3 regions of the Paenibacillus sp. FSL R10-2782 genome follow, and region 1 is predicted to be linked to each of the others. Evidence: a T-box and tRNA genes for the amino acid it is inferred to sense, from the RefSeq annotation. Region 1 holds a T-box; the other regions hold tRNA genes.
The links. A T-box is a leader RNA that pairs with one kind of tRNA and senses whether it is charged. The one in region 1 lies ahead of leuS (leucine--tRNA ligase), so its partner is inferred to be a tRNA-Leu.

Region 1 (3,259 bases):
GCAGAAAATGAAGGGCGCGATGTATACCAGCGGTTCGAGGAAATTCATGTGCAACGTGCCTATGACCCGGACTGGATGAAAACGGAACTGTCCAAAGCCGGTTTTCGCGATGTGAAGGTATATGCGGACTTTGAATGGGTAGAAGCAGTAGATGATGCAGCGAGACTATTTTATGTTGCTGTAAAATAATGAAGCTTTATCAGGCTAATATAGGAAAAAGAAAGACGCTTTTCATGATGACATGAAAGGCGTCTTTTTGCATAAGAGCTTCGAAATTATATATTTACTTTATAGTTCAGTTGAAGTTCATCACCTGGTACACCGCGAATGCCCCAATTCTGTTTCGGCGTCTCAAATATAGTAATTTCAAGATCGTGCGGGGCAATGCCTAAATCGTTAATTTTTTGGAATAGCAGCTGGATGAGGTGCTTTTTAGCCTCTGTTGTTCTGCCTTCAAACACACTAATTTCAATAATGGTGTATGCCTCCGAGCGATCGTGGGCAAATACGAAGTCTTCCTGATTCATAGGGAAAAAACGATGAAACCTTTTGTCGGGGGGATATTGGAACGCATCCACCACAGCGGAATGAATCACATCTGAAAGTTGCTCCTTGATCGGATTCAGGGCTTCTTTTATTCCGTAAATTTTAATTTGTGCCATGTCTCAGCTCACCTTTCTCAACTCATCTCATCTCAATCTGGCTCGGCTAATTATAAAACATTTGCCTCCGTGTGTCATGTAGCAAACGAATGAAGTTGGTGTTTAGCACCAAATGCAGTCCTTATTTGACTTTTTTCGCGGTTTTCAATATAATAGTGCCATTATTAACGGTTAAACAATCGCTGATGAGGAATAGTAGTTTTGTCTGGACATGTAGAGAGCCGGCGGATGGTGCAAGCCGGTTGACAGTGCAAAGTGAACTCGCCTCGGAGATATGCGCCCAACGCAGGAATGCCCTATACAGGTGCTTGTACCCTGTTATTAACCCGCATCGGATCACCTCCGTTATCAGGTGCAAAGGGAGTAGAAGGCGAAGAACGCTTTCTGCTAACTAGGGTGGTACCACGGGAATATAACCTCTCGTCCCTAGCGCTGACACGCTACGGGATGCAGAGGTTTTTTTGTTGCATACCGTTTGAGGAGGAATTGATAATGACAGACACACAGCCGAAGCACGGCTATCAACCGCAAAGTATTGAACCAAAATGGCAGAAATATTGGGATGAGAACAAAACGTTCCGTACCGGGGAAGAGCAGGGTAAGCCGAAGTTTTATGCTTTGGATATGTTCCCGTACCCGTCAGGAGCTGGTCTGCATGTAGGCCACCCAGAAGGCTACACGGCAACGGATATTGTTTCACGCTATAAAAGAATGCGCGGCTACAACGTACTGCATCCGATGGGTTGGGACGCCTTCGGTCTGCCTGCCGAGCAACATGCGCTGGATACGGGAGAGCATCCACGTGAAATTACGGTGAAAAATGTGAATAACTTCCGCCGTCAAATCAAATCGCTTGGCTTTTCATACGACTGGGATCGTGAAATCAGCACAACAGACCCCGATTACTACAAATGGACACAGTGGATTTTCATCCAGCTGTACAAGCGCGGTCTTGCTTATGTAGCTGAAGTGCCTGTGAACTGGTGTCCTGCATTGGGAACGGTGCTGGCCAATGAAGAAGTTATTGACGGCAAGAGTGAGCGTGGCGGTCATCCGGTTATCCGCAAACCAATGCGTCAATGGATGCTGAAAATTACGGAATATGCGGACCGTCTGCTGGACGATTTGGAGGAGCTGGATTGGTCCGAAAGCATTAAGGATATGCAGCGGAACTGGATTGGCAAGTCTACCGGGGCAGAGGTTCATTTTCCAATTGAAGGCCATGACAAGCAATTGACGGTATTTACAACCCGCCCGGATACGCTGTTCGGCGCAAGCTACTGTGTGCTGGCTCCTGAGCAGGAATTGGTGGATGTTATCACTACACCTGAGCAAAAGGCTGCCGTAAATCAATACCGTGAACAAGCTGCCCGTAAAAGCGATCTGGAGCGCACGGATTTGGCAAAGGATAAAACGGGTGTCTTCACAGGCGCTTATGCAGTGAATCCGGTGAACGGTGAAAAGCTGCCGATCTGGATCGCCGACTATGTGCTGGCTGGCTACGGAACAGGCGCGATCATGGCTGTACCAGGTCACGACACACGTGACTGGGAATTTGCGAAGCAATTCGGGCTGAATATCATTGAGGTTGTCCAAGGTGGGGACGTGGCTAAAGAGCCATACACCGAGGATGGTCCGCACGTCAATTCAGGTCCGCTGAATGGACTTACGAATGAGGAAGCCATTCCGAAGATGATTGAATGGTTGGAAGCCGAGGGTAAGGGGCAAGGAAAAGTGACGTACCGCTTGCGCGACTGGCTGTTCAGCCGTCAACGCTATTGGGGCGAGCCGATTCCGGTGATTCATCTGGAAGATGGAACGATCAAAACAGTTCCCGAGGATCAGTTGCCGCTCGTACTGCCGGAAATGGATAACATCAAGCCTTCAGGCACAGGGGAGTCCCCGTTGGCGAATGCGACGGATTGGGTAGAAACTATTGATCCCGAGACGGGCTTGAAAGCACGACGCGAGACAAACACCATGCCACAATGGGCGGGAAGCTGCTGGTATTACCTGCGCTATATTGATCCGCACAATGATAAAGAGCCTGTATCCAAGGAGAAGCAGCGTGAATGGTTGCCTGTGGATCTGTACATCGGTGGTGCGGAACATGCGGTTCTTCACTTGCTGTATGCCCGTTTCTGGCACAAGGTGCTGTATGATATCGGCGTTGTAGAAACAAAAGAGCCTTTCTACAAACTGGTCAACCAGGGTATGATTCTAGGCAACAATAATGAAAAAATGAGTAAATCACGCGGTAATGTCATCAACCCTGACGATATTGTGAATACATTTGGCGCTGATACGTTGCGTATTTATGAGATGTTTATGGGGCCACTGGAGGCGACTAAGCCATGGAGCGAAAACGGGGTTGAGGGAGCGCATCGTTTTCTGTCCCGTGTATGGCGTCTGTTCGTTTCCGAGGATGGTAGCCTGAACGATAAAATTACAAATGAAGGCGGCAGTGATGAGCTCAATCGGACCTGGCATAAAACGCTTAAAAAAGTAACCGAGGATCTGGATGCGCTGCGCTTCAATACGGCGATCAGCCAACTGATGATTTTCACCAACGATGCATACAAAGCAGACCGTCTGCC
Region 2 (3,259 bases), 410 kb from region 1:
GATTAAAAAAAAGCTTTTCCAGCGCTACCGCATCAGGCTTATATTTATCAATCAATTGCAGCATGCCTTCATACACATGAAGCAACCGCTCTTCTTCCGGTGTATGAGCCTCCGTCTGGATGCAGCCATATTGAACAGGAATCACCTTACTGCCAATCTTGTCCACAAATCCAAAGCCCACAATTGCAATGCCCGGATCAATTCCTAGAAAACGCAAAAAAATCTCTCCCCTATCGCCAAAATACGGCGTTAACTAGCCATTAACGATCAATATCAAAACCATAATCATTGCCAAATACTAAACAAAGCGAACATATGTGTCGTTCTTTCATTATAACAAAACTTTGCATCTAATAGAGTAAAAAGTTTAATCTTAAGTTCAGCACAAAAAAGAGACGTTATACGCCTCCCCCCCGGGCAAAGCCTACACGCCTCTTTCTTGCATGTAATCAATATTGCTGCTTCAATACCCGCTGTGTTCGCTCCACTGCAAAATCACTAAAAGTAGAGATCACACTGTTGTATTCGTTCATATCCTGCACACGGATTCCCTGCTGGAGCTGCTCATACACTCCTTCGGGCAGAGCCGTCTCCATTGATCCCACATCCAGCTGAAAGAAAGTCCGAATTACTTTTTCCTTTTTAGGCGGTCCTTCAAACAAAGTAAGCTGTCCATCCATACTCATACCCATGTAGGCGTGCTGCTTGCATAACTCCGACAAATCCTCCACTTTACGCTCCAGCCACACCTCGCCCCTGGAATTTAACCGTCCCTTCCAATCGGGATGCTGCTTCAGCAAGCTCTCTAACTGCTGCGAACTTAACGTTCCCAAAGAAAGTGTCTCTGTACCACACACATAGGTAGTTAACAAATGAGTCTTTCTGCTGATGCCAGAAGCACGAATACTTTGCAATACCTGCACCTGCGAGGAATGCACTTCAGCCGGACTCGTGTGTGAAGGCTCCTCCGTATCAACGTCCGCCATAACGGTAGTAGCAAGGGGCTGTGACAGCATAGTCTGCATATGACGTGAAAACAGGATACCTAAACCTGCCAGCAAACAAGCCGATCCAAAAATAGTACAGGCCCACACCGTTCTTCTCCACTGCTTCCAGCGTCGTTTAATTTGTTTTTTCCAGCTTAATCGCTTCACAGTAATCCCTTCCGTCCCACTTTTTGTGTTAGTGTGACCTGACGATTACTGATTTATACAAAAAAGACAACAAGTACAACAAAAAAGCCGCTTCTTCAAGCGACTTTCCTTTTAAATCGGGATGACACGATTTGAACATGCGACCCCCTGGTCCCAAACCAGGTGCTCTACCAAGCTGAGCTACATCCCGAAATACATGCCGGTGAGAGGACTCGAACCTCCACGGTTTCCCTCACGATTTTGAGTCGCGCGCGTCTGCCAATTCCGCCACACCGGCTTATGAAGTTAAATGGCGCGCCCTGAGAGATTCGAACTCCCGGCCTTTTGATTCGTAGTCAAACGCTCTATCCAGCTGAGCTAAGGGCGCAAATATGGAGCGGACGACGGGAATCGAACCCGCGACCCTCGCCTTGGCAAGGCGATGCTCTACCGCTGAGCCACGTCCGCAATACAATAATATCCATGACATATAAGTTCATGAATGGTGAGCCATGAAGGACTCGAACCTTCGACACCCTGATTAAAAGTCAGGTGCTCTACCAACTGAGCTAATGGCTCCCAACAGGGTAGTACAACTTTGTAAAAATGGCGGAACTGACGGGATTCGAACCCGCGATCTCCTGCGTGACAGGCAGGCATGTTAGGCCTCTACACCACAGTTCCAAAAGAATTTCCTTAGGGGAAATTAATTGCGGGGACAGGATTTGAACCTGTGACCTTCGGGTTATGAGCCCGACGAGCTACCGAACTGCTCCACCCCGCGATAATATTAGGGAATGCTATATAATAAATAAATGGTGGAGGCTGAGGGGCTCGAACCCCCGACCCTCTGCTTGTAAGGCAGATGCTCTCCCAGCTGAGCTAAGCCTCCATATTATGACCCGTAGGGGAATCGAACCCCTGTTACCTCCGTGAAAGGGAGGTGTCTTAACCGCTTGACCAACGGGCCTTAACAATAAATAATATCTGGCGGAGAGAGAGGGATTCGAACCCTCGAGACGCTTTTGGCGCCTACACGATTTCCAATCGTGCTCCTTCGGCCAACTCGGACACCTCTCCATATATGGCTCCCCGAACAGGACTCGAACCTGTGACAACTCGATTAACAGTCGAGTGCTCTACCAACTGAGCTATCAGGGAATAGTAATCATAAGGATTTGCTTGGCGACGTCCTACTCTCCCAGGACCCTGCGGTCCAAGTACCATCGGCGCTGGAGGGCTTAACGGTCGTGTTCGGGATGGGTACGTGTGGAACCCCTCCGCTATCGCCACCAAACATGAATTTACATCGTAAATTCTTCCGTGTAGATTTCTGGTACCACGCTACTGCGTGTATAGAAATCCAACGTATTCGTATGTATCTTCTACATACCTTCAAGGTGTTACACCCTGAAAACTGGATCCGAAACTCCATTGCGTTCTATCTTTAGGATAAGCCCTCGACCGATTAGTATTGGTCAGCTCCATGCATTACTGCACTTCCACCCCCAACCTATCTACCTCGTCGTCTTCAAGGGGTCTTACATACTGGGAAATCTCATCTTGAGGGGGGCTTCACGCTTAGATGCTTTCAGCGCTTATCCCTTCCGTACATAGCTACCCAGCGGTGCTCCTGGCGGAACAACTGGTACACCAGCGGTACGTCCATCCCGGTCCTCTCGTACTAAGGACAGCTCCTCTCAAATTTCCTACGCCCACGACAGATAGGGACCGAACTGTCTCACGACGTTCTGAACCCAGCTCGCGTACCGCTTTAATGGGCGAACAGCCCAACCCTTGGGACCTACTTCAGCCCCAGGATGCGATGAGCCGACATCGAGGTGCCAAACCTCCCCGTCGATGTGGACTCTTGGGGGAGATAAGCCTGTTATCCCCAGGGTAGCTTTTATCCGTTGAGCGATGGCCCTTCCATGCGGTACCACCGGATCACTAAGCCCGACTTTCGTCCCTGCTCGACTTGTAGGTCTCGCAGTCAAGCTCCCTTCTGCCTTTGCACTCTTCGAATGATTTCCAACCATTCTGAGGGAACCTTGGGGCGCCTCCGTTACTCTTTAGGAGGCGACCGCCCCAGTCAAACTGCCCACCTGACACTGTCCTCGCACCGG
Region 3 (3,259 bases), 1.1 Mb from region 1:
GTGCAAAGGCAGAAGGGAGCTTGACTGCGAGACCTACAAGTCGAGCAGGGACGAAAGTCGGGCTTAGTGATCCGGTGGTACCGCATGGAAGGGCCATCGCTCAACGGATAAAAGCTACCCTGGGGATAACAGGCTTATCTCCCCCAAGAGTCCACATCGACGGGGAGGTTTGGCACCTCGATGTCGGCTCATCGCATCCTGGGGCTGAAGTAGGTCCCAAGGGTTGGGCTGTTCGCCCATTAAAGCGGTACGCGAGCTGGGTTCAGAACGTCGTGAGACAGTTCGGTCCCTATCTGTCGTGGGCGTAGGAAATTTGAGAGGAGCTGTCCTTAGTACGAGAGGACCGGGATGGACGTACCGCTGGTGTACCAGTTGTTCCGCCAGGAGCACCGCTGGGTAGCTATGTACGGAAGGGATAAGCGCTGAAAGCATCTAAGCGTGAAGCCCCCCTCAAGATGAGATTTCCCAGTATGTAAGACCCCTTGAAGACGACGAGGTAGATAGGTTGGGGGTGGAAGTGCAGTAATGCATGGAGCTGACCAATACTAATCGGTCGAGGGCTTATCCTAAAGTATAGGACGCAATGAAGTTTCGGATCCAGTTTTCAGGGTGTAATACCTTGAAGGTATGTAGAAGATACATACGAATACGTTGGATTTCTATACACGCAGTAGCGTGGTACCAGAAATCTGCACGGAAGAATTTACGATGTAAATTCATGTTTGGTGGCGATAGCGGAGGGGTTCCACACGTACCCATCCCGAACACGACCGTTAAGCCCTCCAGCGCCGATGGTACTTGGACCGCAGGGTCCTGGGAGAGTAGGACGTCGCCAAGCAAATCCTTATGATTACTATTCCCTGATAGCTCAGTTGGTAGAGCACTCGACTGTTAATCGAGTTGTCACAGGTTCGAGTCCTGTTCGGGGAGCCATTTGCTCTCATAGCTCAGCAGGTAGAGTGCATCCATGGTAAGGATGAGGTCACCGGTTCGAACCCGGTTGAGAGCTTGTGTTATGGCCCGTTGGTCAAGCGGTTAAGACACCTCCCTTTCACGGAGGTAACAGGGGTTCGATTCCCCTACGGGTCATAGGGTAGTATGGAGGCTTAGCTCAGCTGGGAGAGCATCTGCCTTACAAGCAGAGGGTCGGGGGTTCGAGCCCCTCAGCCTCCACCATATTTCATCCTCTTACCTGGTTGAAATATTGGGGAATTGTGAATCATATGCATATTGGGGATTAGCCAAGCGGTAAGGCAACGGACTTTGACTCCGTCATGCATAGGTTCAAATCCTATATCCCCAGCCATTAAGAGCCATTAGCTCAGTTGGTAGAGCACCTGACTTTTAATCAGGGTGTCGAAGGTTCGAGTCCTTCATGGCTCACCATTTTATTACATGCGCGTGTGGCGGAATTGGCAGACGCACTAGACTTAGGATCTAGCGTCTTTGACGTGGGGGTTCAAGTCCCTCCACGCGCATCTTGTTTTTGCGGACGTGGCTCAGCGGTAGAGCATCGCCTTGCCAAGGCGAGGGTCGCGGGTTCGATTCCCGTCGTCCGCTCCATATTTGCGCCCTTAGCTCAGCTGGATAGAGCGTTTGACTACGAATCAAAAGGCCGGGAGTTCGAATCTCTCAGGGCGCGCCATTTTTTTAAAAAAAATTATATGTCGGGATGTAGCTCAGCTTGGTAGAGCACCTGGTTTGGGACCAGGGGGTCGCATGTTCAAATCGTGTCATCCCGATACTAATTTGCGGGTGTAGTTCAATGGTAGAACTTCAGCCTTCCAAGCTGATAGCGTGGGTTCGATTCCCATCACCCGCTTACTGATCACCTAGAAGCCGAGAGGCTTCTTTTTATTTTGTCCACATTATATAAACGTTCTCTGTGTATAGGTTACTGCAAGAATCTCCTGTCTTGCACAGTTGGGGATGACTTGTGCATATTGTACATAGGCGCTCGTTGCTTTAAGATCCAGATCCCGTATTCCCCCCTCTTACGTATTCTTTTCTCCTATAGTAAGGCTAATTTCGTAATCAAATTCCTTCATTATAGGAATCCTATGACCATAATGATTCGGATAACTCCAAGCCTGCTGTATTCAGTTGTACACAAGGGCTTCTTTTATGTGGGTATAGCTGCGTATGGAAGGAAAAAAAAGCTCAGAAATATTGAAAGATGGCTGTTTTGTGTATATCTTTGTGGATAGAAGGCTATTGGCTTTCACTTTGTCAACAATTAATAAACATATGCACATAATGATGCATGATTTTTTTGTTTTTAAAATCATGCTGTTTATAACACCTGTGCATAAAGTCTCATGATTCTCTGGGTCATAAAGTTATTTTATTTATTAAATTTCATTTTTGTGCATAAAAAACCAATATATTCTCAAAAAAAGTATTTTAAAAACGTGACTTTTTACTGTAAATTTTGCAGCTTTTCACGCGTTTTTATTGTATGATGTTAAGAAAGTGTCAAATTTCGTGTGTATACGTACCTATTCAACAAAGCTGTATTGAGTGTGAACAGATCAGATGGGGGGAAAAGCATGACTGAGCTTACGTTAACCGCTAACAAAAACCAATCCAACAATCTGCTACGGCGGGACGTTCGTTTTCTGGGGAATATTCTTGGTGAGGTTTTGGTTCATCAGGGTGGCAACGAACTTTTGGATATTGTAGAAAAGATACGTGAGACAAGTAAATCGTTACGTGCGGGGTATCAGCCGGAGTTGTATGAGAATTTCAAACAAATCGTTAGTGGGCTGGATACGGACATTCGTCACCAGGTTATTCGCGCGTTTGCGATTTATTTTCAGTTAGTGAATATTGCCGAGCAAAATCATCGTATCCGCCGCAAACGAGACTATGAGCATTCTGCTGGTGAAGATGTTCAACGTGGTTCAATTGAAAATTCTGTTCAGGAACTTAAGCAGGGTGGATTTTCTGCTGAGGACGTTAGCAATCTCCTGGAGGAGCTTTCTCTGGAACTGGTTATGACTGCACATCCTACAGAAGCCACGAGACGGGTGATTTTGGACATTCACAAGCGCATTTCCGAGGACGTCATGCTGCTGGATAATCCTATGCTTACCTTGCGGGAGCGGGAACAGGTGCGAGAAAATCTGCTGAATGAAGTGATTACACTATGGCAGACGGACGAACTGCGAGATCGTAAACCAACTGTGTTAGATGAAGTGAGAAACGGGATGTATTATTTTCATGAGACTTTGTTTCATGTGCTGCCTGACGTATACCA

Region 2: it has a tRNA-Leu gene. The T-box ahead of leuS (leucine--tRNA ligase) is inferred to sense a tRNA for this amino acid. The anticodon was not compared.
Region 3: it has a tRNA-Leu gene. The T-box ahead of leuS (leucine--tRNA ligase) is inferred to sense a tRNA for this amino acid. The anticodon was not compared.

Annotation. Positions count from the first base shown of each region.
Region 1 covers NZ_CP151951.1:3,644,590-3,647,848, reverse strand. The annotation lists gene NST83_RS16480 (class I SAM-dependent methyltransferase) at 1-189, shown strand, start outside; gene NST83_RS16475 (tautomerase family protein) at 276-662, opposite strand; T-box leader at 836-1,093, shown strand; gene leuS (leucine--tRNA ligase) at 1,155-3,259, shown strand, end outside.
Region 2 covers NZ_CP151951.1:4,050,968-4,054,226, forward strand. The annotation lists gene ruvC (crossover junction endodeoxyribonuclease RuvC) at 1-217, opposite strand, end outside; gene NST83_RS18270 (BofC C-terminal domain-containing protein) at 450-1,154, opposite strand; tRNA gene NST83_RS18275 (tRNA-Pro) at 1,271-1,344, opposite strand; tRNA gene NST83_RS18280 (tRNA-Leu) at 1,352-1,431, opposite strand; tRNA gene NST83_RS18285 (tRNA-Arg) at 1,445-1,521, opposite strand; tRNA gene NST83_RS18290 (tRNA-Gly) at 1,527-1,601, opposite strand; tRNA gene NST83_RS18295 (tRNA-Lys) at 1,637-1,712, opposite strand; tRNA gene NST83_RS18300 (tRNA-Asp) at 1,741-1,817, opposite strand; tRNA gene NST83_RS18305 (tRNA-Met) at 1,844-1,917, opposite strand; tRNA gene NST83_RS18310 (tRNA-Val) at 1,950-2,025, opposite strand; tRNA gene NST83_RS18315 (tRNA-Glu) at 2,032-2,103, opposite strand; tRNA gene NST83_RS18320 (tRNA-Ser) at 2,122-2,213, opposite strand; tRNA gene NST83_RS18325 (tRNA-Asn) at 2,219-2,294, opposite strand; rRNA gene rrf (5S ribosomal RNA) at 2,314-2,430, opposite strand; rRNA gene NST83_RS18335 (23S ribosomal RNA) at 2,582-3,259, opposite strand, start outside.
Region 3 covers NZ_CP151951.1:4,744,438-4,747,696, reverse strand. The annotation lists rRNA gene NST83_RS21840 (23S ribosomal RNA) at 1-569, shown strand, start outside; rRNA gene rrf (5S ribosomal RNA) at 722-838, shown strand; tRNA gene NST83_RS21830 (tRNA-Asn) at 858-933, shown strand; tRNA gene NST83_RS21825 (tRNA-Thr) at 937-1,009, shown strand; tRNA gene NST83_RS21820 (tRNA-Glu) at 1,018-1,089, shown strand; tRNA gene NST83_RS21815 (tRNA-Val) at 1,101-1,176, shown strand; tRNA gene NST83_RS21810 (tRNA-Gln) at 1,232-1,306, shown strand; tRNA gene NST83_RS21805 (tRNA-Lys) at 1,311-1,386, shown strand; tRNA gene NST83_RS21800 (tRNA-Leu) at 1,398-1,478, shown strand; tRNA gene NST83_RS21795 (tRNA-Gly) at 1,489-1,563, shown strand; tRNA gene NST83_RS21790 (tRNA-Arg) at 1,569-1,645, shown strand; tRNA gene NST83_RS21785 (tRNA-Pro) at 1,669-1,742, shown strand; tRNA gene NST83_RS21780 (tRNA-Gly) at 1,752-1,822, shown strand; gene ppc (phosphoenolpyruvate carboxylase) at 2,550-3,259, shown strand, end outside.